4 regions of the Pseudoduganella sp. genome follow, and region 3 is predicted to be linked to each of the others. Evidence: predicted binding sites of a transcription regulator. Region 3 holds the regulator's gene; each other region holds the start of a gene.
What was found. Region 3 encodes sigma-54, which starts transcription at its own class of promoters, with help from an activator protein. Its sites were predicted from a motif close to TGGCANGNAANCTGCTTT; they were not measured.
Positions count from the first base shown of each region.

Region 1: the regulator sigma-54 is predicted to act here: its motif matches at 2,511-2,528, upstream of ACE3TQ_RS21780 (PEP-CTERM sorting domain-containing protein).
Region 2: the regulator sigma-54 is predicted to act here: its motif matches at 1,725-1,742, upstream of ACE3TQ_RS03405 (PEP-CTERM sorting domain-containing protein).
Region 4: the regulator sigma-54 is predicted to act here: its motif matches at 1,922-1,939, upstream of ACE3TQ_RS11320 (PEP-CTERM sorting domain-containing protein).

Region 1 covers NZ_JAYSCO010000060.1:1,118-6,944, reverse strand. The annotation lists gene ACE3TQ_RS21790 (glycosyltransferase family 2 protein) at 1-800, opposite strand, end outside; gene ACE3TQ_RS21785 (sterol desaturase family protein) at 852-1,673, opposite strand; gene ACE3TQ_RS21780 (PEP-CTERM sorting domain-containing protein) at 1,692-2,474, opposite strand; gene ACE3TQ_RS21775 (hypothetical protein) at 2,649-2,786, opposite strand; gene ACE3TQ_RS21770 (quinone oxidoreductase) at 2,783-3,757, opposite strand; gene ACE3TQ_RS21765 (alpha/beta hydrolase family protein) at 3,772-5,382, opposite strand; gene ACE3TQ_RS21760 (methylglyoxal synthase) at 5,466-5,827, opposite strand, start outside.
Region 2 covers NZ_JAYSCO010000004.1:143,516-149,342, forward strand. The annotation lists gene ACE3TQ_RS03400 (CsgG/HfaB family protein) at 109-969, shown strand; gene ACE3TQ_RS03405 (PEP-CTERM sorting domain-containing protein) at 1,029-1,691, opposite strand; gene ACE3TQ_RS03410 (sodium/glutamate symporter) at 1,799-3,118, opposite strand; gene ACE3TQ_RS03415 (DUF1059 domain-containing protein) at 3,242-3,490, shown strand; gene ACE3TQ_RS03420 (TIGR04552 family protein) at 3,487-4,641, opposite strand; gene ACE3TQ_RS03425 (DUF805 domain-containing protein) at 4,824-5,390, shown strand; gene ACE3TQ_RS03430 (DUF805 domain-containing protein) at 5,391-5,827, shown strand, end outside.
Region 3 covers NZ_JAYSCO010000009.1:21,416-27,242, reverse strand. The annotation lists gene lptB (LPS export ABC transporter ATP-binding protein) at 1-743, shown strand, start outside; gene ACE3TQ_RS06405 (RNA polymerase factor sigma-54) at 753-2,240, shown strand; gene hpf (ribosome hibernation-promoting factor, HPF/YfiA family) at 2,308-2,667, shown strand; gene ACE3TQ_RS06395 (enoyl-CoA hydratase/isomerase family protein) at 2,744-3,829, shown strand; gene ACE3TQ_RS06390 (Lrp/AsnC family transcriptional regulator) at 3,826-4,287, shown strand; gene ACE3TQ_RS06385 (metal-dependent hydrolase) at 4,284-5,297, opposite strand; gene ACE3TQ_RS06380 (hypothetical protein) at 5,302-5,827, opposite strand, start outside.
Region 4 covers NZ_JAYSCO010000019.1:25,595-31,421, reverse strand. The annotation lists gene ACE3TQ_RS11330 (TonB-dependent receptor plug domain-containing protein) at 1-450, shown strand, start outside; gene ACE3TQ_RS11325 (M23 family metallopeptidase) at 519-1,217, shown strand; gene ACE3TQ_RS11320 (PEP-CTERM sorting domain-containing protein) at 1,236-1,874, opposite strand; gene ACE3TQ_RS11315 (hypothetical protein) at 2,015-2,143, opposite strand; gene ACE3TQ_RS11310 (MFS transporter) at 2,145-3,371, opposite strand; gene ACE3TQ_RS11305 (hypothetical protein) at 3,448-3,942, opposite strand; gene ACE3TQ_RS11300 (Gfo/Idh/MocA family protein) at 4,028-5,011, opposite strand; gene ACE3TQ_RS11295 (DUF3025 domain-containing protein) at 5,026-5,820, opposite strand; gene pyrC (dihydroorotase) at 5,821-5,827, opposite strand, start outside.

The DNA of each region.
Region 1 (5,827 bases), on a different contig from region 3:
TCCATGTCGAGCAGGCGTGTCAGCAGGTTGTTGCCGGTGTTGAGCGGCACCACGCGCCCCATGACCGCGCCGATCTCGGGATCGAAGAACGGCGCCACCAGCTGCCGCAGCAGGCCGCGCCCGGGCACATAGTCGGCGTCGAACACGATCAGGATATCGCTGTCCACCAGTTCGGTGGCGTCCTTCAGCGCGGCCGCCTTGCCCGGCTTGCCTTCGCTGCGGTGGAACGGCGTGATGCGGCCCGGGTGGCGCGCCGCGATGTCGTCGATGATGCGGCGGGTGCCGTCGCTGGAACGGTCGTTGACCGGCATGATGCGCAGGCGCTCGCGCGGATAATCGACCTCCAGCAGGGCGCCCAGGGCGTCGGCAATCACCGCCTCCTCATTGTGGGCGGCCACCAGCACCGTCACCGTCGGCCAGTTGCCGCTGCTGACATCGAGGTAGGGGTGGCGCTGCTGGCCGAACAGGCGGTTGAAGGTGAAGGCGTAGTGGCGCACGGTGTACACCAGCACCATCAGGATGACCGCCCACAGCAGGTAGAGCAGGACGCGCAGCGTGCCATCGGTCAACACCCCATGGCGCGAGTGGACCTGGTCATGGACGCCGATCCAGTTGTCGTTGCGCGCCTTCTTGTGCAGGGCGGCGGTGGGGTCGAGGGTGAAGGCGGGTGCCGGTGCTGCGGCAGCGGCAACGGCAGCGGCGGGCGCTGTTGCGGGCGCGGCCCAGGCCAGCGCGATGGAGAGCCAGCACGCAACCAGCAAGGCAATGAACCGCAGCGTACAACGGCGTCGTTCGGTCATCGAATCGGGCTCGGCAGGATGGCAAAAACAGGAGTTTGCCATTCTAGCAAATTAACTTTCAGTCCGGTCAACATTCCCGCCGCGGGCCGCCGGCAGGAACGGATCGGCCAGCTGGCCGGCCAGGGTGCCCGCCACCGGCGTGTCGGTGCCGTATTCGGCCGGCCAGTGGCGCGGCAGGTAGTGGGTGCCGAACAGGCGGTCCAGCAGCGGCAGCATGGCGGCGAAATTGCGGTCGATATGGTCGCGCCGCGTATGGTGCCAATGGTGGAAGGCCGGCGTGGACAGCAGCCATTCCAGCGGTCCCAGGCGCAGGCGCAGGTTGGAATGGATGAAGAAGCCCCACAGCGTGCCGACCAGGATCAGCGCCACCGGCGCCGCGCTGCCGGCCGCCGTCGGCCCGGCCAGGCCCAGTACATACAGGGGCGTCAGGCTGCACATGCGGGTAAACAGCAGGTCGACCGGATGGGCGCGTGTATTGACCAGGAAGTAGACGTGCGTGGGGCTGTGGTGCACAGCATGGAAGCGCCACAGCCAGGGCCAGCGGTGCGCCAGGCGGTGCGCCCAGTAGGCGCCCAGCTCGCCCACCAGCAGCACCAGCAGCAGGCGCGGCGCCAGCGGCAAGGCGCCCAGCGTAGCCGGCAGCCAGGCCGGCAGCAGCGCACTGGCCAGCTGCGCCACCAGCGCCAGCGGCGCCGCCAGCACGATCATCGGCAGCAGGCTGTTGGCGAAGTAGTAGAACAGGTCGTCCCAGCGCAGCGCCTTGCCAGCGGGCGCCTGGCGCAGGGCGAGGAAACGCTCGAGCGGCAGGAAGATGGCGCACAGCACGCACAGCCACAGCAACAGCCGCAGGGCCTGCAGTGCGATGGGCGACAAGGGCCGGCCCTGGTGTACTTAGCGCTGGCCGGCGGCGCGGCGGCGCGCCACGCCCAGCAGCGCCAGGCCGGTCAGCAGCATCAGCCAGCTGGCCGGCTCCGGCACGGTGCCCTGCTTGTCTTCGTCGACGAAGGCAAACAGCGACACGCCGTCCAGCAGCGAGAATGGCGGGAAGCCTTCCGGCGTACCGGCGGCCAGGAAGGACAGCAGGCCTTCCGTACCCTTGGCGGTAAACGAGAAGGTTTCCTTCATCCAGTTGCTGGAGGCATGGTTGGCGTTATGGTAGGTGTCGGTGGTGAAGGTATTGCCATCGATGGAGACCGACCAGTTCTCGGTGGTGGCCCCGTCGAAGCCGAACTGCTGGGCCGCTGCCCACTCAAAGCTCAGCACATATTTTTGCCCGACCACCAGGCCGTGGATCATCTGCTCGATGCGCTCCACGCCATAGGCGCCATCGGCGGCCAGGAAATTGCCGCCATTGCCACTTTGCGCCAGCGCGTTGGCGCCGCCATTATTGGCGCCCCACAGCGTCAGTGGCGGGTTTTCCGGCTTATTGAACCAGCTTTTCGCGCCGATGGTGTCGGCTTCGCCGGCACCGAAGACGAAGTTATAGCCGCCCGGCGAGGTCCAGTCGGTCACTTCGGTGTTGAAGCCGATCTGGCCGGTGCCTTTGGTGGTCGATTCGAAATCGCCGTTTTTCACCAGGTTCACCGGGCCGGCATAGGCGCTGGCACCCAGCAGCGCCAGGCTGGCGGCGGCGAGGAAATTACGCAAGGTCTTGCCAAGCACGATTGCTTTCATGGTTCCGCTTTCCAATTAATGTGTTTGGCAGGAATAGAAGCAATAATTATGCCAAAAATCACCATCAAGCGTAAACCATTGATCGCAAACAGTATTTCCACACGGAAATGCCTATTGATCGCGTGACAAATTTTATGATGTAAAGAAATCCGACACTTGAGCCGGAAATATTGACTATCGGTAATACGCTTCCGTGGCGAAGGTGAGCACGCCGATCAGCGCCACCACGGCCAGCAGCACCAGCAGCAGGCGGCCAAATTTCGGGTTGCCGTCGTCGTCGGCCGGTTGCTTCTGTTCAGTCATATCGTTCATGGCAAAAGGATGGTGGAACCGGTGGTGCGGCGCGCTTCCAGGTCCTGGTGCGCCTGCCCCACGTCGGCCAGATTATAGCGCTGCTTGATCTCGATCCGGACAGCGCCGCTGGCCACCACGTCGAACAGCGATTGTGCACACGCTTCCAGCTCGGCGCGGGTGGCCGTGTAGTTGCCCAGCGCCGGCCGCGTGAGGTAGAGCGAACCACGCGATGCCAGCTCGCCCAGCGCGAAGTTCGACACCGGCCCCGAGGCATTGCCGAAACTGACCATCATGCCGCGCGGCTGCAGGCAGTCGAGCGAGCCGATGAAGGTGTCCTTGCCGATCGAATCGAACACGGTGGAGACACCCTTGCCGCCGGTGATCTCGCGCACCCGCTCGGTGAAGTTCTCCTTGTTGTAGTTGATGGCGTGCGTGGCGCCGTGCGCCAGCGCCAGCGCCACCTTTTCATCCGAGCCGGCGGTGCCGATCAGGTTCACGCCCAGCGCACGCGCCCACTGGCAGGCGATCAGCCCCACGCCGCCCGCCGCCGCATGGAACAGGATGGTGTCGCCGGCCTTGACCGGCGCCGCGCTGTGGAACAGGTACTGCACCGTCATCCCCTGCAGCATCATGGCCGCCGCCGTATCGGTGCCGATGGCGTCCGGCAGGCGCACCAGTCCCGCCGCCGGCATATTGCGCGCCTGCGCGTAGGCGCCGTTCGGGCGCCCGGCGTACGCCACGCGGTCGCCGACGCGCACGTGGTGCACGCCCTCGCCCACCGCTTCCACCACGCCGGCGCCCTCCTGTCCCAGGCCGCCGGGCAGCGGCTGCGGGTACAGGCCGCTGCGGAAGTAGACGTCGATGAAATTGAGGCCGATCGCTTCGTGCCGCACCGTCGCTTCGCCCGGGCCCGGCGGGCCCAGCTCGACATCAACGTATTCCATCACTTCCGGCCCGCCGGTGCGGGACATGCGGATCGCCTTGACCATGCTGTGTTTCCTTTCTATCGGATGAAGCCGCGCTCGCGCAGCCATTGTGTCATGCGCGGGTAGTGTTCGCGCGCCCAGTGCGTTGAATTGATATAGGCGCCGCCGCCGTCGACATCGGTTTCCCACAGGCCGTGCGCGGCGCGCGGCAGCATCCACACCTGGTGGTCGCGGTGGCCGGCGGCATCGAGCGTCTGCTGGAACAGTTTGGCGCTCTTATGCACCGGCACGAAGGCGTCCTTCTCGCCCAGGATGTAGAGCACTGGCGCCTTGAGCTTTTTCAGCTCCGGCAGCGGGTCGTAGCTGTAGAAGACCGTGGTGGTTTCGCTTGGTTTTTCTTTGAGCGTATCGGGCACGATTTCGACGTTGCTTGCCCAGCGCGCGTTCTCGCCGGCGCGCGCGGCCGCCAGCAGCTCGGCGCGGTTGGCGCCACGGCTGGTGACCCAGCGCATCAGCTTTTCCTGGTAGGCAGCGCCGGCCTGCACCTCCTCTTCGCTGAAACCCTGCGCGCGCAGCGTGTGCTCGATGCGGTAGACCTCCTGCTCGGCTGGCGGCACGGCCGATGCGGCCTGCGCAATCACGAAGGCGACCTTCTGCGAGCGGGTGGCGGCCAGCGGCGCCAGCCAGCCGCCCTGGCTGTGGCCCCAGGTGCCGATGGCGTCGGCCTTGATGTCGCTGCGCTTGCCCAGCAGCTCGATGCCGGCGATGGCGTCGTCGGCCAGCTGCTCCATGGTGGCCTTGTTGAATTCTCCGCCCGACTTGCCGACGCCGCGCTTGTCGTACATCAGGGCGGCCATGCCGTGTGCGGCAAAGTAATAGGCCTGCAGGGCATAGGCGCCGCGCGGCGCGGGGCTCGACATCTGCGTCAGCACCACCGCCGGGAATGGGCCCTTCCCTTCCGGCAGCACCAGGGTGCCGGACAGGATGATGTCGCCGTTCCTGAACGTGACTTCCTCGCTGCGGAAATCCAGGCGGCGCCCGGTTTCCTTCTTGCCTTGCTGCTGCCATACCATGCGCGTGATATGGCCCGCCTTGTCCTTCTCGAAACGCATGCTGGCTTCGCGCACGGCGGGGTTCAGGTTACCGGCGCCGGCGTAATAGCTGCTGGCGCTTTCAGCGAACATTGAGGCGTAGCGGCCGCTCTTCATGTCGCTGTAGAACATTTGCGGGAAGTCGCCCCACTCCGACAGCACCACGATGCGCTGGCCCGGAAATTCGTAGGCGCCCAAGAGCGGCTGGTGACGCGCCGGGTCGTCGGCCAGCGTGCGGCGGAAGGCGAAGCTGCCCGACTGGCCTTCCTTGCCATCCTTCCGCACCGTGCCGGCCAGCAGGCTGCCTTGCAGCTTGCCGTCGAATTGCAGCACGCCGTCCGGGCCAGGCAGCGCGAATCGCACGCGCGCGCCCTGCTGCCGCACCGCTTCCAGCGGCACGTCTTTCTTTTCGAAGGCCGGCATATCGACGCTGGCCTTGCCATCCGCGCCAAAGTGCGGGCGCAGGAAATTGAAGTCGCTGCCGACGGCGTACGTGCCGACCCAGTGGCCGGCCAGCGGCGGCGCGCCGGCCGTCTCGGCGGCGGATGCGGCGCCCGCCAGCGCCATGGCGGCAACGCCGCCCAGGATGGTTTTCATGCTGCTGTCTCCCCGATTTTGATTATGAGGGCGCTACCTTGCCAGCCCGCGCGGACGCCGGCCAAGGGGCGTGCGACAGAATGCTATTTTGCGGCCATGGCCTGCAATTGCGACAGCACCAGGTGGGCGGTGGCCAGGTTGGTGGCGCAGGCCACGTTATGCACGTCGCAGGAGCGCACCAGGGCGTTGATGTCCGGTTCGTGCGGCTGCGGCGTCATCGGATCGCGCAGGAAGATGATGGCATCGATATGCCCATCCACCAGCAGGGAGCCGATCTGCAGGTCGCCGCCCAGCGGGCCGGAATGCTTGCGCTCGACCTCCAGCCCGACTTCCTTGACCAGGCGGCCGCCGGTGGTGCCGGTGGCGACCAGCTTGCAGGTGCGCAGGAAAGCGGCGTACTCGCGTGCCAGCGCGATCATCTCGTCTTTCTTCTTATCGTGGGCAA
Region 2 (5,827 bases), on a different contig from region 3:
TTGAGTTGGTCTTGCGTCAGTAACTATACATAGATTTTTTGTCGATGTGACCTATTCTCTAAAGATGCCGTTGGGTTTAACCAGTGGTATTTGCGCGGGGGAGTGAACATGGACAACAAGAAGTTCTTTCAGTCAGGGATGATCCTGCTGGCGCTGACGGCCTGCGCCGGCACCGATCCGAAACTGGGCGGGGCACCGACGGTGGCCACCGGCGCGGCCGGAGGCGCGACCGCCTCGAATGCCAGCTCGCAGCTGGAAAAATGCGAGAAGCCACTCGGCACCCTCGGCGTGGTGGAGGATACGGCGGCGCCCTGGTATCACCACCTGTCGCAATACAAGCTCGGTTCGACCGTGCCGGTGCTGCGCATGATGATCCAGCAGTCGAATTGCTTTGTCGTGGTCGAGCGCGGCGCGGCCATGGGCAAGCTGATGCAGGAGCGTTCGCTGGCGGCGTCGGGCGAAATGCGGGCCGGCAGCAATTACGGCAAAGGCCAGATGGTGGCGGCCGACTACACCATGAGCCCGAGCATTACCTTCAGCCAGAAAGGCACGCAAGGCATGGGCGGTGCGCTCGGCGGGCTGGGCCTGCTGGGCAGCGTGGCCGGCGTGGTGGCGGGCGGGCTGAAAGCCAATGAAGCGTCGACCACCTTGCTGATGGTGGACAACCGGTCCGGCATCCAGCTGGCGGCGGCCGAAGGCAGCGCCAAGAACTTTGACTTCAACCTTGGCGGCGCGCTGTTCGGCGGCGGCGGTTTCGGTGCTGCGGGCGGCTATTCGAATACGCCGGAGGGCAAGATCCTGATTGCCTCCTTCATGGATTCGTACAACCAGCTGGTGAAGGCTGTGCGTAATTACAAGGCGCAGGAAGTTGCCGGCGGCATGGGCACGGGCGGCGCGCTCGGGGTGCAGGGCGGCTCGACGCCGGCATCCAAAGAGCTGGAGAAAAAACCGTCGAAGAAGAAAAACTGAGAGTGTGAGGGAAAGGAAAACGCCGGCAGCCGCCGGCGTTTTCTTCAGGTGCTGCCTGCTTAAGCGTGTTTGCGGCGCAGGCGGGCCAGGCCGGCCAGGCCGAGGCCGAACATGGCCAGGGTGCCGGGTTCCGGCACGTCCTGGGTTGGGTTGCTGGTACCGAGCGTCACGTTGTCGAAGGCGATGAAGTCGGCGGCACCGCCGAAGTCGACCGAACGGGCAATGCCGGCGAACGCCACGCCGACCGGGTCGAACTGGCAGAAGCTGCCGTTCGGGTCGCCGGCGCAATTGCCGGTGTTGGCGGCCAGCGACAGGCTGGCCAGCAGGTTGCCGGTGCCATCGAGGCCGTCGTACACGTTGACGAAGCCGGCGCGGGACGAGGTGTAATAGAACGAGAAGCCGGTGCTGAAACCGGCGGCCACATTCATGGTGGCAGCGTTGCCGGACAGGAAGAACAGGACGGTGCTGGGCGAGGGCTCATTGCCGATATTGCCGGTGCCGCCGGGTGCGTCCGCGTCGATGATGCCGAGGCTGGCGCGCGAGAAGCTGATGCCGTAGTTGGTGCCGCTATTGCCGACGCTGTCGGTGCCGCCGTTATAGAACTCCAGCACGTTGGCGGAATTGCCGACGCCCTCGAAGGTGAGGACGATAGGGGCGGCGCCAGCGGTGGCGCAAGCGCCGGCGGTGACGAGGGCTGCCAGCAGTTTGGTCAAGGTTTTCATGTTGTTTCCTCCCGTAATCTCAAATGCGACAACGAAGCAGGAACCGTGCCCGATGGGTAAGTACTTAAAGATTAGTAACTTAGTGCGCGGGGTGCGACTATCAATATCTAAGTTGTTAAGATTACCGACGACAGATACAGGTAAAAGCCGAGCACGGGGGCATTGCCCAGGTCTATCAGGAAACCGCCGCAGGGCGGCACGATGGTGGCGGCGCGCGGCGCCGGGCCATATTGCCGGGTGATGGCGTCCATCGCCGCGACCGCCGTGGCGGTGGAGCCGATGCCAAAGCCGGCCAGCCCGGCTGCCGCGACGGCGGCCTCGCGGTCCCTGCCCAGCAGGGGGAAGACGATGCAGGCGGCGAATGCCAGGGTCAGCGCGATGTTCACGCCCAGGATCAGCAGCATGGGGCCGGCCACGCCGGCCAGTTCGCCCAGGTTGAGCGGGGCCAGGGTGACGACCAGGAACAGCGGCAGCAGCACGGCCGCGATGCGGTTGACGGTGTCGCCGCGCAGCCAGCCGGCGCCGGCGGCATCGTGGGCGGCGCGCACGGCAAAGCCCAGCAGCAGGGCGCCCATATACGCTGGCAGGGTAGCGCCCAGCTGGTCGAGGCCAAAGCTGATCCAGGCGCCGGCCTTGATGCAGGCCGCCACCAGCAGCAGATGCAGCAGCGCATTGCGTCCCATGCCCGCCAGCGCGCGTGCATCGGCCAGGAAGTCGGCCACCGGCGGCCGGGCCGGCACGCTGGCGGTGCCGCCGGCTGCTTCCGCCCCGGTCGCGCTGCCGTGGGCGCGCGCGGCCGGCGCCATGCGGCGGCGCAGCATCCAGGCGCCGAGCGGCCCGGCCAGCAAGGCGCCGGCCAGCAGTCCGACAGTGGCGGCGGAGGCGCCGATGGTGGCCGCGGCCGCCATGCCGGCCTGCTCGAAGCGCGGCGCAAAGCCAAGCGCCGTGCCGTGCCCGCCCACCAGGGTCAGGGAACCGCACAGCACGCCCAGCAGCGCCGGGGCGCCCAGTGCGCTGGCCAGCGCCATGCCCACGGTGTTTTGCAGTAGCGCCAGCAGCAGTGTGCCCAGCAGCAGGACCAGCAGCATGCGGCCGCCGCTGGCCAGCAAGCGCAGCGGCGCGGCCAGGCCGACGCAGGTGAAGAAGCCGACCAGCAAGGGCAGGTTCAGCGATTTGGCGGGCCGCGCCAGCCATTCGTGGTCGGGCGTGACCAGCCAGGTCCACCAGCCGGCGCTGACCTTAGTGGCAAAGCTGAATTCCAGTCCGGCGCTGCGCAGCAGCAGGCAGGCCAGTGCGAACAGCAGGCCGCCTGCAACGGGGACTGGAATGCTGCCGCGTGCCAGCAGCGGCACACGGCGCAGCAGGAGCTGGCCGAGCAGCAGCAGGGGCACGGCCAGCAGCAGCAGGCACCAGGGCGAGAGGGTCATCCGGCCATATTGCTGGGATTGCCCGTGCCTGTCAAACGCGAAGGCAGCTGGCGCCGCCACAAAGCATGGCATTGCGGGCGCGGCAGCCTATAGTGTAAGTAGCTTTTCAATAGGGAGGCTGCCATGAGCCGCAAGTACATCGACTGCCGCGAATTCCCCAGCGACACCCACTGCAGTGTCGCCATTTCGGCCGACAGTGCCGACGAGCTGCTGGAGGTTGCCGTCCAGCACGCCGTCTCGGTCCACAAGCATACCGACAGCCCGGAGCTGCGCAGCGCCATCCGCGGCCTGATCCATGAGGGCATGCCGCCGGAAGTGGTGGTGCCGCCGGGCGCCATCACCGGCGCGCCCGAAGGCGTGCGCACGCACTAGGCGGCGCGCACCGCGGGCTGCGCTTCCAGGTGGCGGATCAGGTCGCGCCCCAGCACGCGCAGGCGCGCCGTGTCGACTTGCCGCTTCTTGTAGGCGTCGTGGCTGGCCGGCCCTTCCAGGGTGCGGCCATGGCTGGCCTTGTCCATCAGCTGGATCTCGTACTCGAAGAAGAAACCGATATCGTAGTCCGGCCCCATGGCCGCCGGGTCGTCCGACGGCACGTGGATCATCTTGCGCACGGTGACCTGGATGCTGTTGAAGCCGGCGCCGCTGTGCGGGTTGTCGGCCTGCGTCTGCGGCGCGGCAATGGCCATCAGTTCGGCGTCCATCTTCTCCAGCAGCGCGGCCGGGTAGCCGTTGGCCGCTTCCAGCATGCAGCGGTACTTGGTGAAGATTTCCTTGGCCGCCTCCATGTCGAGCAGGGTGTTGCGGGTGCGCTGTGAATCGACATTGGTGACCGAGATGACGTGGGCGCGCTGCAGGGTGCGCAGGGCCAGCAGGCATTCGAAGCGGGTATTGAAGATCAGCCGCACGCCCAGGTGGTCGAAGATGTCGGCCGCCAGGTAGGCCGCCTTTTGCAGCAGCTTGAGCAGGATGCTGTTGCGGCTCTTGTTGTTCTTGCGGTCAAAGTGCAGCAGCGGCAGGCAAATCTCGCCATCGCTCAGGTAATGCTGGCCATCTTCCTGGCGGATCACCTCGTCCAGGCTGGCGAACACCTGCTGGCGGATGATGTTGAAGTAGCGTAGCTTGAGGTTGTTATCGATGTAGAAGATGCCGTGCATGACCTTCAGCACGGCGCACGACCACATGCGGCGCAGCTCCACCTGTTCATTGCCGTGCAGCGAGGCGAACACCAGCAGGTCGAGCGGATCGGCCGGCCGCGCTACATCGGGCGGGATCAGCGCGGCCTGGTCCGGCGTGAGGAAACTGCTGCAGATGAAGTCGAGCGCCTCACCATGGGCGCGGGCGATCACCGCGCGCGCATGCGGGTTGTCGATGTCGAAGCCGTACTCGCGCACGAATTCGCGGGCGTCGTGCTGGTTGCGCAAGGCCAGCCCGCCCAGGTCAATTGCCGAAACGCCGGAGGCGATGGCGTTCAGGTAGGTCCAGTTGATGGAAAACTTGCCCTGGCACTTGAGGGTGGCATCCATGGCGGCGTTCGCGGCTTTCGTGTGTTAGTGCAACCGTCCAGTCTTCTAAGAAAGTATCGCAGCCAAAGGTGCAGTCTGCAAGGCGGCTGTTGTAAGCAAATCGCGCTTGCGCATTAGTAAAAAAATAATGTAATATTTTCTTTAAAGTAATTTTTTGCAAAGACCTTTAACTGGAGCCCTCCGTGACCAATCCCTATTCCATGCCGCAAGCCCAGCTGACCGAACCGGTCAGCAAGGAAACATATATGCCGAAGTTCTTTGCCGTGAACGGCCGCATCGGCCGCGTGCGCTACCTCGCCTACAGCACGGGTGCCGTACTGTTGATGATGCCGCTGTTGATCCTGATGTTTGGCGGCATCGGTGCGTTTGCCATGACGGGCGGTGTCGAAGCCGCCGCCAGCGCCAGCGCGTTTGGCATGGCGGCTTTCTGCGCGCTGTCGTTTGCCGTGTCCATCATCCTGGCGCGCCGCCGCCTGCATGATATGAACAAGACCGGCTGGCTGAGCGTGCTGGTGCTGATTCCGCTCGCCAACCTGTTTGTCCTCCTGTGGCTGCTGTTCGGTTCCGGCGATGCCGAGTCCAATGACTTCGGTCCGGCGCCGGCGCCAAACACCACTGGCGTGATCATCCTGGCCTGGTCGATGCCGGTGCTGGTGGTGGTGATCAGCATCCTGGCGGCCATCGCCATCCCGGCCTATGCCGATTACGCTGCCAAAGCCAAGGCGGTGCAGATGGAGAACGGTCAGTAATTGACCCACAATCCGTACGCGGCACCCCAGGCCGAGCTCGGGCTTGCGCCCGAGCCGGCCGGCACGCCGCGCCTGCCGGCCTGGAACGGGCGCATCGGGCGCCTGCAGTTTATGGCGTATTGCCTGCTGGGCGTGGCGGCGACCGCGCTGTATGTCGTGCTGGGCGTCGTGCTGCTCGAAGTGTTGGGCATGCTGATGGATGAACATGGCGCGCTGCGTCCGAGGGCGACGCAAGGCCTGAACGTCTCAACCTTACTATTGTTTGGGCTGGCGATCGTGACGGCCGTGCGCCGCCGTTTGCACGATTTCGATGTCAGCGGCTGGTGGACCTTGTTGCTGCTGTTGCCGCTCTTCCAGTTTGTTTTCCTGATCTACCTGGTGGTCGCACCGGGCACGCCGGCGGCCAACCGCTTCGGTCCGCCAGCGGCGCCGGCCAG
Region 3 (5,827 bases):
CCTGCGCCAGCACGCTGGTCGTGCGCGGCCTCCAGAAATCCTACGGCAAGCGCCAGGTGGTGCACGACGTGTCGCTGCAAGTCGATTGCGGCGAAGTGGTCGGCCTGCTGGGCCCGAACGGTGCCGGCAAGACCACCTCCTTCTATATGATCGTGGGCCTGGTGGCGTCCGACGCCGGCACCATCGACATTGGCGGCACCGACGTTTCCAGCCTGCCGATCCACAAGCGCGCCACCCTGGGCATTTCCTACCTGCCGCAGGAAGCATCGGTGTTCCGCAAGCTGACGGTGGAGGAGAACATCCGCGCCGTGCTGGAAATCCAGCAGGTCGACGGCAAGCCATTGAGCAAGGCCGACATCGACCAGCGCCTGGAAGCCCTGCTGGCTGACTTGCAGATTGAAAAGCTGCGCGAAAACCAGGCCCTGTCGCTCTCGGGCGGCGAGCGGCGCCGGGTGGAGATCGCGCGTGCCCTGGCCACCAACCCGCGCTTCGTGCTGCTGGACGAACCGTTTGCCGGCGTCGACCCGATCGCCGTGATCGAAATCCAACGTATCGTACGTTTCCTGAAGGAGCGCAATATCGGTGTCCTGATCACCGACCATAATGTGCGTGAGACCCTTGGTATTTGCGACCGCGCCTACATCATTAACCAGGGCGCCGTGCTGGCCTCGGGCCGACCGGACGATATCATCGCCAACGAATCCGTGCGCCGGGTCTACCTCGGCGAACACTTCCGCATGTAAGCGAAGGCCATGAAACAGACACTGCAACTGCGAACCTCGCAACACCTGGCGCTGACGCCGCAGCTGCAGCAGTCGATCCGCCTGTTGCAGCTATCGACGCTGGAGCTGCACCAGGAACTGGAGCAGCTGCTCAGCGACAACCCGATGCTGGAGCGCCTGGACGATCCGCTCGACCACTCGGTGCGCCTGCTGGCCGATGGCGCCATCAGCCAGGGCGCCGGCAACGATGCCGTGGCCACGCCGGAGGCCCCGGCCCCGGATGGCGCGGATGGCCCCGCCGCCGCCGCCGAAGGCGATGCATACGAAGCCGGCGACGGCGACAGCATCGGCAACGGCAGCGACGACACCGACTGGAGCGCCAGCGCCGGCAGCAAGTCGGCCGACGACGAAGACAGCCGCCCGCAGCTGGAAGCTTCCGGCTGCACCCTGCGCGAACACCTGCTGGAACAGATGCGCGTCACCGTGCAGGAGCCGCGCGACCGCGCCCTGATGGAGATGGTGATCGACGCGCTGGACGAAAACGGCTACCTGGAAGAGCCGCTGGAAGAAATCCTCGAGCGCCTGCCGCCCGAGCTGGAAATCGAACTGGACGACCTGCGCTGCACCCTGGTGCTGCTGCAAAGCTTCGACCCGCCCGGCGTGGGCGCGCGCAATGCGTCCGAGTGCCTGGCGCTGCAAATCAAGCGCATGCCCGGCGTGCCGCTGGTGACGCGCCGCATGGCCCTGACCATTGTCGAAAAGCACCTGGCCTGGTTCGCGCAGCGCGAGTTCACCAAGCTGAAGAAAGCGCTCGACTGCGACGATGAAGACTTGCGCGAGGCGCAGGCCGTGATCCGCCAGTGCAACCCGCACCCGGGCGCCGAGTTCGACTGCGGCGAATCGGACTATGTGGTGCCGGACGTGATCGTGAAGAAGGGCCGCGGCGGCTGGGTGGTATCCCTGAACAACGACGTGGTGCCGCGCCTGCGCGTGAACGCGCTGTACGCCAACCTGCTCAAGCAGGGCAAGAGCGAATCGCAGATGAACGGCCAGCTGCAGGAAGCCAAGTGGCTGATCAAAAATATGCGCCAGCGCTTCGACACCATCCTGCGCGTGGCGGAAGCGATAGTAGAACGACAAAAGAATTTTTTCAGCCACGGCGCGGTGGCGATGCGCCCCCTTGTGTTGCGTGAAATAGCTGATACACTGGGACTACACGAGAGCACTATTTCCCGTGTTACAACTCAAAAATATATGCTCACCCCGCATGGCATGTTTGAGTTGAAATATTTCTTTGGCAGCCACGTCGCGACCGAAGCCGGGGGTGAGGCTTCCTCGACTGCGATACGGGCGCTGATTGTGCAATTGACAGGAGCAGAAGACCCTAAAAATCCTTTATCCGACAGTAAGATTGCGGACATGCTGGGAGAACAAGGCATGGTGATTGCGCGACGGACTGTTGCCAAATATCGAGAAGCGTTGAAAATCCCTCCGGTAAGCCTCCGCAAATCTTTGTAGTGCATGGGTTCCTCTGTGCGCCATGGCGTGCACGAACTCGAGAGCGACATCATCTTTAGGAGTGTGTATGAATCTCACCATCAGTGGACATCATGTCGAAGTGACCCCAGCCATCCGCGAATACGTGCAGAACAAGCTGGAACGAGTCAAGCGCCATTTCGATCAAGTAATCGATATTGCTGTCATCCTGACTGTAGATAACCTCACCGAGAAAGAGAAACGCCAGAAAGCGGAAATCAACCTGCGCATGTCTGGCAAAACTGTATACGTCGAAAGCCTGTCGCAAGACCTCTACGCCGCCATCGACACCCTGATCGATAAACTGGATCGCCAGGTCATGAAGTACAAAGACCGTGTGCAGAACCATAACCATGCGGCCATTAAGCACTTCCCGGACACGTACGAAGCACCACCCACCGCCATGTAAAGGACTGGCCGTGTAAGCACACCAAAGGGCGCAATTGGCGCCCTTTTTTGCGCCCGTCGTGCGTTAAAATATTTGCATGAGCGAATACGTCCACACCCAGATCACGAACGGCACCGGCTTCATCACGCTGGACCGACCCAAAGCCCTCAACTCGCTGTCCCTCGACATGGTGCGCGCGATGACGCAGGCCCTGCTGGCCTGGCGCGACGATCCCGCCGTGGCGGCCGTGGTGGTGCGCAGCAGCAGCGAACGCGCGCTGTGCGCCGGCGGCGACATCCGCTTCTTCCACGACGTGGGCCGTGCCAATCCGCAAGGCGGCAGCGCGCTGCTGGAAGACTTCTTCACCGAAGAATATGCGCTGAACCATTTGATCCATTTCTACCCCAAGTCTTATGTGGCGCTGATGGATGGCGTGGTGATGGGCGGCGGCATGGGCATTGCCCAGGGCGGCCCGGACTGTGGCGTGCGCATTGTCACCGGCCGTACCAAGATGGCCATGCCGGAAGTGAATATCGGCCTGTTCCCGGACGTGGGCGGCAGCCATTTCCTGTCGCATGCGCCGGGCCAGCTGGGCATGTGGCTGGGCCTGACCGGCCTGACCGTGGGCGCCGCCGACGCGCTCTACCTCGACCTGGCCGACTACTTCGTGCCGGAGACGGAACTGGCCGCGCTGACCGCTCTGGTCGAGTCCACGCCCGGCACATCGCTGCGCGATGCGATCGCGGTGTTCGCCGGCCCGCACAATGCCTTTGCCGGCGACAGCGAACTGGAAAAGCAGCGCGCCCTGATCGATCGCCATTTCGCCGCCGGCAGCGTGCCCGCCATCATGGAATCGCTGCGCGGCGACAGCAGCCCGTTTGCGCAGAAGTCGCTGAAAGCCATGGAGCTGCGCTCGCCGCTGATGATGTGCGTGACGCACGAGCTGCTCAGGCGCGGCGCCGCGCTGAACGTGGCCGACTGCCTGCGCATGGAGCGCAACCTGGTGCGCCGCAACTTCGAGCATGGCGAGATCTTCGAAGGCGTGCGCGCGCTGGTGATCGACAAGGACAACCAGCCGCGCTGGAATCCCGCCACGCTGGCCGAGGTCACGCCGGAGATGGTGGCGCGCTTCTTCGAGCCTTGCTGGCCGGCCTGGGCGCACCCGCTGCGCCACCTGGCATGAGGGAGCTGGACCGGATCGACCGCGGCATCCTCAATATCCTGCAAGACGATGCCAGCACGCCCCTGCGCGAAATCGCGGAGCGCGTGCATTCTTCCGTCGCCACCTGCCAGCGCCGCATCGAGAAGCTGCGCGCCGATGGCGTGCTGGTGAAGGCCGTGGCGCTGGTGGACCGCGTGCTGGCAGGACGCCCGCTGACGGTGTTCGTCTCGATCGAACTGGAAAAGCAGAATACCGATATCCTCAAGCAGTTCGAACAGCGCATGCGGCTGCAGCCGGAAGTGATGTCCTGCTACGAAGTGGCGGGCGAATTCGACTTCCACCTGATCGTCACGGTGGAATCGATGGAGGAGTACAGCAACTTCACCCGGCGTGAATTCACCTCGCACCACAACGTCGTCAACGTGAAGAGCCTGTTCGCCATGAACTGCTCCAAGTTCGAGACCAAGCTGACGCTCTAAGCGTCCCCGCGCACCTGCTCGAAGAACGTGGCGGGCGCCGGCGCAATGACGACCTTGCCCGGCAAGGCCTGCTGGAGGAAGTTCGCCACCGCATCCTCCGCAGCGCGATGCTGCAGCAAGGCCAGTGTCAGCGCCTCGCGCTGCGCCAGCAGGAAGCGGTAGTAGCGGTTGCCGTGCGGCCCGTAGATTTTCACTTGCTCGATCGCGGCCAGCGGGATGCGCTCCACGGATTTCCTGAAGCCTGGATTGGCGAACAGCAGTGCGCCGGCGTGCAGCGCCACGATAGGCGCGCCGTCCGGGCCGCTGCGGCGCAGCTGGAAGTAGCGCACCATGCCCATCACCGCGATCACTCCTATCGAGCCAAGCAGCCGGCCGTCGCCGGCGATATGCCAGGCCACAAGCAGCACAAACGTGGCGCCGTAAATGGTCGCCTCGCGCGCCTTGTCGATGGGCTGGAAGACGCCGTGCGGAGTGGCGTGGAAAGCCGGTGGGCGTGTCCGCAGTGCATAGGCGGCCAGCATCGTCGCAAGGCAGGGCAGCCAGACCCACAGCAGCTCGGAGCGGAGCACCACCAGGCCGCGCGGCCCGAAGAAGGTCTCCAGCGTCAGCGGTGAAACCCGGATCACCTGCAGCGGGAAGAAAAGCCTTTGCTCGCTGAGCGGCCACCACAGCGCCGCGCCCAGTCCTCCGGTGGTCAGCATGTCCAGCAGCGGATGCGATACGCAGGCCAGTGCCACGAAAGCCATGGCGACCCAGCGCTTCGCCCGCAGCCACGGCGCGGCCAGCGCAGCCAGGGCGCCCAGCGCCAGGGCAAACGCCAACGAATGCGACGCGCCGCGATGGCCGAACTGGTGCGCATAATCGATGCCAAGCCGGAAAGCGACAACGTCAAGGTCGGGCACGATGGATGCCAGCATGCCGACGGCCAGCAGCCTGCGCGAGATCCGCCCCCGGCCAAGCGCCAGGCCAAGCGCCAGCGGCACGGCAGGATGCGAAAGGATGGTCGGCACGGCGTTACTCTGCGCGTCCGAAAACAAAGACCATGACAAACCAGAGGACCGAAGTGGCGATGGTCGGCGCAAGCAAGGCCGCCACGATCACCTGGATCCCGCGCCGCAAGCGCGTCAGCTGCGCCGTGCGGCTAAGCAGGTACTGCAAAGCGCCGCACAGGATAAAGGGCAGCGCCACGACCGCAATATGTGCAGCCGGTGAAGGCTCGGCGCCGCCCAGCAGTAGCACCACGCCTGTGAACCAGGCCAGTGCCGCCAATGTCGCGATGCCAAAAGCCTTCATCGGACTCGTTTGCATAGTCCATCTCTCCCATTCAGTACGTTCAAAAAAATGCCCGCGCGGCCACAATAGCCGCGCCGCCTCGCCATAGCGCTGCACCTCTGCCGCCGACATGCCCTTAGCCCTCGCCCAGATGCGCCAGCGATGGACCGCCAGCGACCACCAGCACCAGGCCAGCACAAAGCCTGCGCCCAGCGCAGCGAACTGCGGTAGCGGCGGTTCAACGGCGAAGAATGCCTGCATGACCAGC
Region 4 (5,827 bases), on a different contig from region 3:
TACGGCCTGGCGCTGGAAGCGCGCCTGCCGCTCACGGCGGCCATGTCGCTGCGCGCCAACGCCAGCATCAACCGCTCGCGCCTGGAGCGCGTCCCGGGTCCGGACAACCGCCTCGACCGCCAGGCCCCGTTGAGCGGCATGGCGGCCTTCAGCTACAAGCCGGGCGCCTTCAGTTTCGATGCCGAATACAGCTACGAAGCCGGCGGCCCAAGCCGCGACTCCGACATCACCAGCACCCTGGCGCCCTACCAGCGCAAGCTGGACTTGCGCGCCGCCTGGAAGCCGTCGCCGCGCCAGGAATGGCGCATCGCCATCAGCGACGTGCTGCATCCGGATCGCAGCACCGCCTACCGCTACCACGACAGCGACAGCGGCGCCTGGCGCCAGTCGGCCATCACCGCGCGCGGCGGCGCCACTTTGCGCCTCAACTACACGCACGCCTTCGACTAAGGAAAGAAAAATTGTCAGTTACTTACGCATTTGCCAGAACGCAACTAGTATGCGAAACTCGCCCGCTTATGGCAAAGATCACCAACTTCCTGTTACTGGCGCTGCTGGCCGCTGCCCACTGTGTGCAGCAGGCGGCCGCAATGCCTGAACCATTGGACGCGCCACCGCCGGAGCAGCCGAAGGAACAGCAATGGCGCCTGCCGCTCGACTCGGGCCGCGTCAGCAGCTTCTTCGGCGCCGCGCGCGGTCGCCGGGCGCATGGCGGCATCGATTTTTCGGTACCGCACAACACGCCAGTCATGGCCACCAATGACGGCACGGTGGTGGCCTCCAGCATGGGTTACAAGGGCGACCGCAAATACGGCAATGTGGTGGTGATCGAACACGAAGGCGGCCTGCGTTCGCTGTACGCGCACCTGAACAAACGCCACGTGAATGTGGGCGATACCGTGGCGGCGGGCGAGTTGATCGGCCTGTCGGGCGCCACGGGCCGCAGCACCGGCCCGCACCTGCACCTGGAGGCCTACCAGGACGGCATGCGCATCGATCCGAACCGCTTCCTGCTGGCCAACCTGGAGGACGGCGCGCTGCCGTCGGCCATGCGCGCCAAGCGCACCGGCGTGGAAGAAGTCCCACCGACCCCGCGCAGCAAGGCCGGCGCCGGCAAAAAATCCAAAGGCAAGGCGACCCGCGTCGCCAGCGCCAAACCTGCGAAGAAGAAAACCCAGCTGGCGCAGAAGTCCGGCAAGTCACGCAAGCGCGCCTGAGCGGCGCGCCTGTCGCGGTCAGGCTTTACGCTGGCGGCGTGCGAACGCGGTGCCGGCCAGGCCAAGGCCCAGCAGGGCCAGCGAACCTGGCTCCGGCACGTCCTGCGGCGGCTGGCGCTCGCCGACCTGGATGGTGATGAACTCATTGCTGCGCGCATCCGTCACGGTATAGGTGCCGGCCGTCAGGCCCAGGCTGGCGAAGGAGCCTGCCACAAGCCACGACACGTCCGGCGTCCACTGGCTGCCCACCAGGTCGGCGGCTTCGATGGCGATGCCTGGGACGCGCGTGCCGTTGTCCTGGGTGTAGGTCGCAAACTGGGTGCTGCCGTTGCTCGTCCAGAGGAAATTATCGCTGGTGAACAGCTTGCCGATCCAGGCGCTGTGGTTGCTGCCGGCACTGAAGCGGAATGCCAGGTCGACGCCGCCCGCCGAGGTGTCGCCCATGATGTCCGACCCCGGAGCGTCATTCGTCTCGATCCCCACGCCGCCCCAGCCAAAGACACTGGCGGCAACCAGCTTCGACGTGTCCAGCACGCCCGACGACTGCATCAGGACATTGCCGCCCGACTGGGTGAACGTAAAAGTGACACCGGCGTGCGCCTGGCCCATCAAAGCGCCCAACAGCGCTACCCCGAACATTTTGGTACGAATCGACATTGTTAGCTTCCTTTGGTGAAGTGATGAACGATAAAACGGCAATCGTCTAAGCACACACCATGCCACCTGCTAAGCAACTGATTTGATTACAGGTGGATTTCAGACGCTAAGCGGCTGTAAGAATTATCGACAGGCAATTCCTAGAAGCAGAGGTAAATGCGGTTCGCCAGGTCCAGCATGAAGGCGGGCTGCAGGTAGGCCGCGAACGCCAGCGCCAGCACCAGCGCCACCAGTGTCCACAGGCCCAGCTGCAACAGGCGGCGCTTCATCTCAGGCCGCTTTCAGCCCGCCGGCATCGCGCAGCAGCGGACGCTCGTCGATCGGCAGGTTGGCCAGGCCGGCAAAGATGCCCAGGCCGAGCGTGATGCCCCACACCACATCGTAGCTGCCGCGCAGGTCGAACAGGTAGCCGCCCAGCCACACGCCAAGGAAGCTGCCCACCTGGTGCGACAGGAACACCACGCCGGCCAGCATCGACATATGCTTGAGGCCGAACACGCCGGCAATGATGCCGTTGGTGAGCGGCACCGTGGCCAGCCACAGGAAACCGATGGCCGCCGCGAACAGGTAGACCGACCACTGCGTCAACGGTGCCAGCAGGAACAGGCCGATCACCAGCGAACGGGCGAAATAAATGGTGGACAGCAGGTAGCGCTTGGGCAGCTTGCCACCCAGCTGGCCGGCGGCGAACGAGCCGAAGATGTTGAACAGGCCGATCAGGGCCAGCGCCATCACCGCCACACCGGGCGAGACGATGCCTTTGTCCTTCAGGTAGGCAGGCAGGTGGGCGCCCACGAACACCAGCTGGAAGCCGCACACGAAATAGCCCGCCACCAGCAGCAGGAAGGAGCGGTTGCCGACCGCCTCGCGCAGCGCTTCGCCCACGCTCTGCTGGCTGTCGCCAGCCGCCACCGCGTGCCTGGGCTCGCGCAGGAAGGAGGACATCGGGATCATCAGCAGGAACACCACCCCGGCCAGGGCGTAGAAGGCGTTCTGCCAGCCGATGTGCGAAATCAGTTGCTGCTCGACCGGCATCATCAGGAACTGGCCGAAGGAGCTGGCGGCGCCGGACACGCCGAAGGCCCACGAGCGTTTCTCCACCGGCGCTGCGCGGCCGATGATGCCGCTCACCGCGCCGAAGGCGGTACAGGCTAGGCCCAGGCCGATGAACACGCCGGAGCCGATGATGAACAGCGCCGGCTGGGTCACCATGGCCATCCACAGCAAGCCCGCCACATAGGCCAGGGCGCCGGCGATCACCACGCGCTGGGTGCCATAGCGGTCCGCCACCATGCCGGCCAGAGGGCCGAAGGCGCCCCACAGCAGGTTTTGCAGCGCCAGCGCCAGCGAATAGGTTTCCCGGCTCCAGCCGTTGGCCTGCGAGATGGGCTGCATCCAGAAGCCGAAGCCGTGGCGCACGCCCATCGACAGCGTCAGCACGACGCCAGTGGTGACCAGGATGGTCTTGAGATTCAGGTGGCGGTCGTTGTTGAGCATGGCGTGCATCCTGGCTGGCAAAGGGCCAGTTTAAAGGATGCCGCCATTTCCTGCTGGCGACCGGCCAGGCGACCGCTTAACGCGCCCAGTAGCTGATGCGGCCGGACAGCTTGATGTTGCCGACGCCGGTCACCATGTCCTCGCTGCCGGTCAGCTGGCCGCCGCCGGTGGCAAACATGAACTGGCCGGTGCCGCCGACGATGCGGAAGGAGGCGCCGCTGAACACATAGTTGGCGCCCTGGCCGGTCGGCACGAACTGGCCGCTGTAGTCGGCGTAGATCTGGTCGCCGGACAGGGTCATGATGATGAAGCGGCCGCGGTCGAAGTTGTAGATCACCCCGTTCGGCGTGATGCAGTCGCTGGCGACAAAGGCCACGCGCCCCAGCACCTGGCTGGAGCCATGGCCGGTCACGGTACCGCCGAACTGCGATGGGCAGCGCGCCATCGGGCCAGGGACTTCCTGGATCGGGCCGGCAATTTCAAAATTGGTGGTCGTCCAATGCGCCGATGCCGCGCCGGATGCCAATGCCAGCGCTACGCCGCCTGCCAGCTTCACGATTGCTTGATGCATGAAACCCCCTCCAATTTTAGTTAAAAAGGTGATAATAGCTTTTTAGCAATTGAAGGGCTACGAATATTTTGTAATGAACTGTCGCCTAGTCGACATCGTAGCGGACGCCGATTTGCGCCCGCAGCTGGTCCAGCACGCCCATCAGCGCCACCGACTCGCCCAGCGGCATTTCCGGGCTCTCCAGCAGGCCTTCACGCAGGCAGCGCCCCACTTCCATCGCTTCGTGCGCATAGCCGTTGCCAATGCGCGGGAAGTGGAATTCGCGCTCGCTGCCATCGTTCAGGCCGATGGTGAAGCGCTCGGTGTGGTGGAAGCGGCCATGCAGGCGCAGGAAGCCCTTGTCGCCGCAGATGGTCAGCGTGGTCGGGGTGCGCGTATTCAGGCTGCAGGTGCATACCGAGAGCGCGCCGCCTTCGTGCTGCAGGGCGAAGCTGGCCTGCATGTCGACACCGGTCGACGCCAGCTCGCCATAGCCCTTCACGCCCGCGACCGGGCCCAGGAAGAAAGCCGCCATCGAGAGCGGGTAAATGCCCAGGTCCAGCAGCGCGCCGCCGCCCAGGGCGGGATTGAACAGGCGGTGCTCCGGGCCGGCATCGGCCGGGAAGCCGAAATCGGCCTGCAGGTTGCGCACCTGGCCGATCTCGCCCATATCGATCAGGCGCTTGGCCTCCAGCATGGCCGGCTGGAAGCGCGTCCACATCGCCTCCATCACGAACAGCTTGCGCGCGCGGGCCAGGTCGGCAATTTCCTGCGCCTGGCGGCGGTTCAGGGTGAACGCCTTCTCGATCAGCAGCGCCTTGCCGGCCTGCAGGCACATGATGGCGTTCTCGTGGTGCATGGCGTGCGGCGTGGCGATGTAGATCACGTCCACGCCCGGGTCGTCGGCCAGCGCCTGGTAGCTGCCGTGGGCGCGCTGCGCGCCGTATTCGGCTGCAAACTTGGTAGCGCTATCGAGACTGCGCGACGCGACCGCCGCCAATTCCACATCCGGCACCTCGCGCAGCGCGGTGGCGAAAGCCTTGGCAATCTTGCCGGTGCCGAGGATGCCCCAGCGGATAATCTTTTCCATTCTCATGCTCCTGGTCAGGCGGCATGCCGCTTGGGGCGGAATACCGTCACATCGTCGTAAAAAGCCTCGTCCTGCTGCGGCCACCAGCCCGGAATGCCGAGCACCGGCAGCGGCGTGAAACCGCCCTTGGCCAGGCCCTCGTCGGCCAGGCGCCGCGCCTCGGCCCGGTCGAGCCAGGCGCGCCGGCCCGCATCGTCCAGCGCCCAATAGTCGTCGCCCGCCAGCACCACCCGCGTATGGGCGGTGATGGCCTTGTACGGCGCCACCAGCTTTTCCATCAGTGCGTGGCCGAACAGCCAGACTTGCGCCGCCGGCCCGAACTGCGCCGCGCGTTCGACGAAGGCTTCGCGCCAGCGGTGGTTGCGCAGGGCATCCACCAGGGCGGCGCCGGCGGCATCGTCGCGCACCACCAGCAGGGCCGAATTCTCGTCATAGATGGTAGCAGCATCGCGCGCGGGACCGCGCGATTTGCCCACGCCGTCCTGCGCGATCTGCGCCGCTTGCAAGGCGTTCAGTTCGCGCTTGATAATGGGGAAGGTCAGCCAGACCAGGCCGTTGAAGAAATCGTGCAGGTTGTCGCGCGTGGGCACCTGGCCGGTGGCGCCGATGAACTCCTCATAGGCGGTGCCCTCCGGCAGGTCGGCCTGTGGCACGAAACGCAGCGGCTGGCCGGCATGGTTGACCAGCCCCAGCGCCGCCGCCTGTTCGCAGAACGGGGCAACGACGCTGGGCAGGGCGAGGTCGATGCGGCTGGCCGCGTCCCGCACCGATGCGAACCAGTGGCGGGACCAGTCGATCTCTGAAAACACTTAGGCC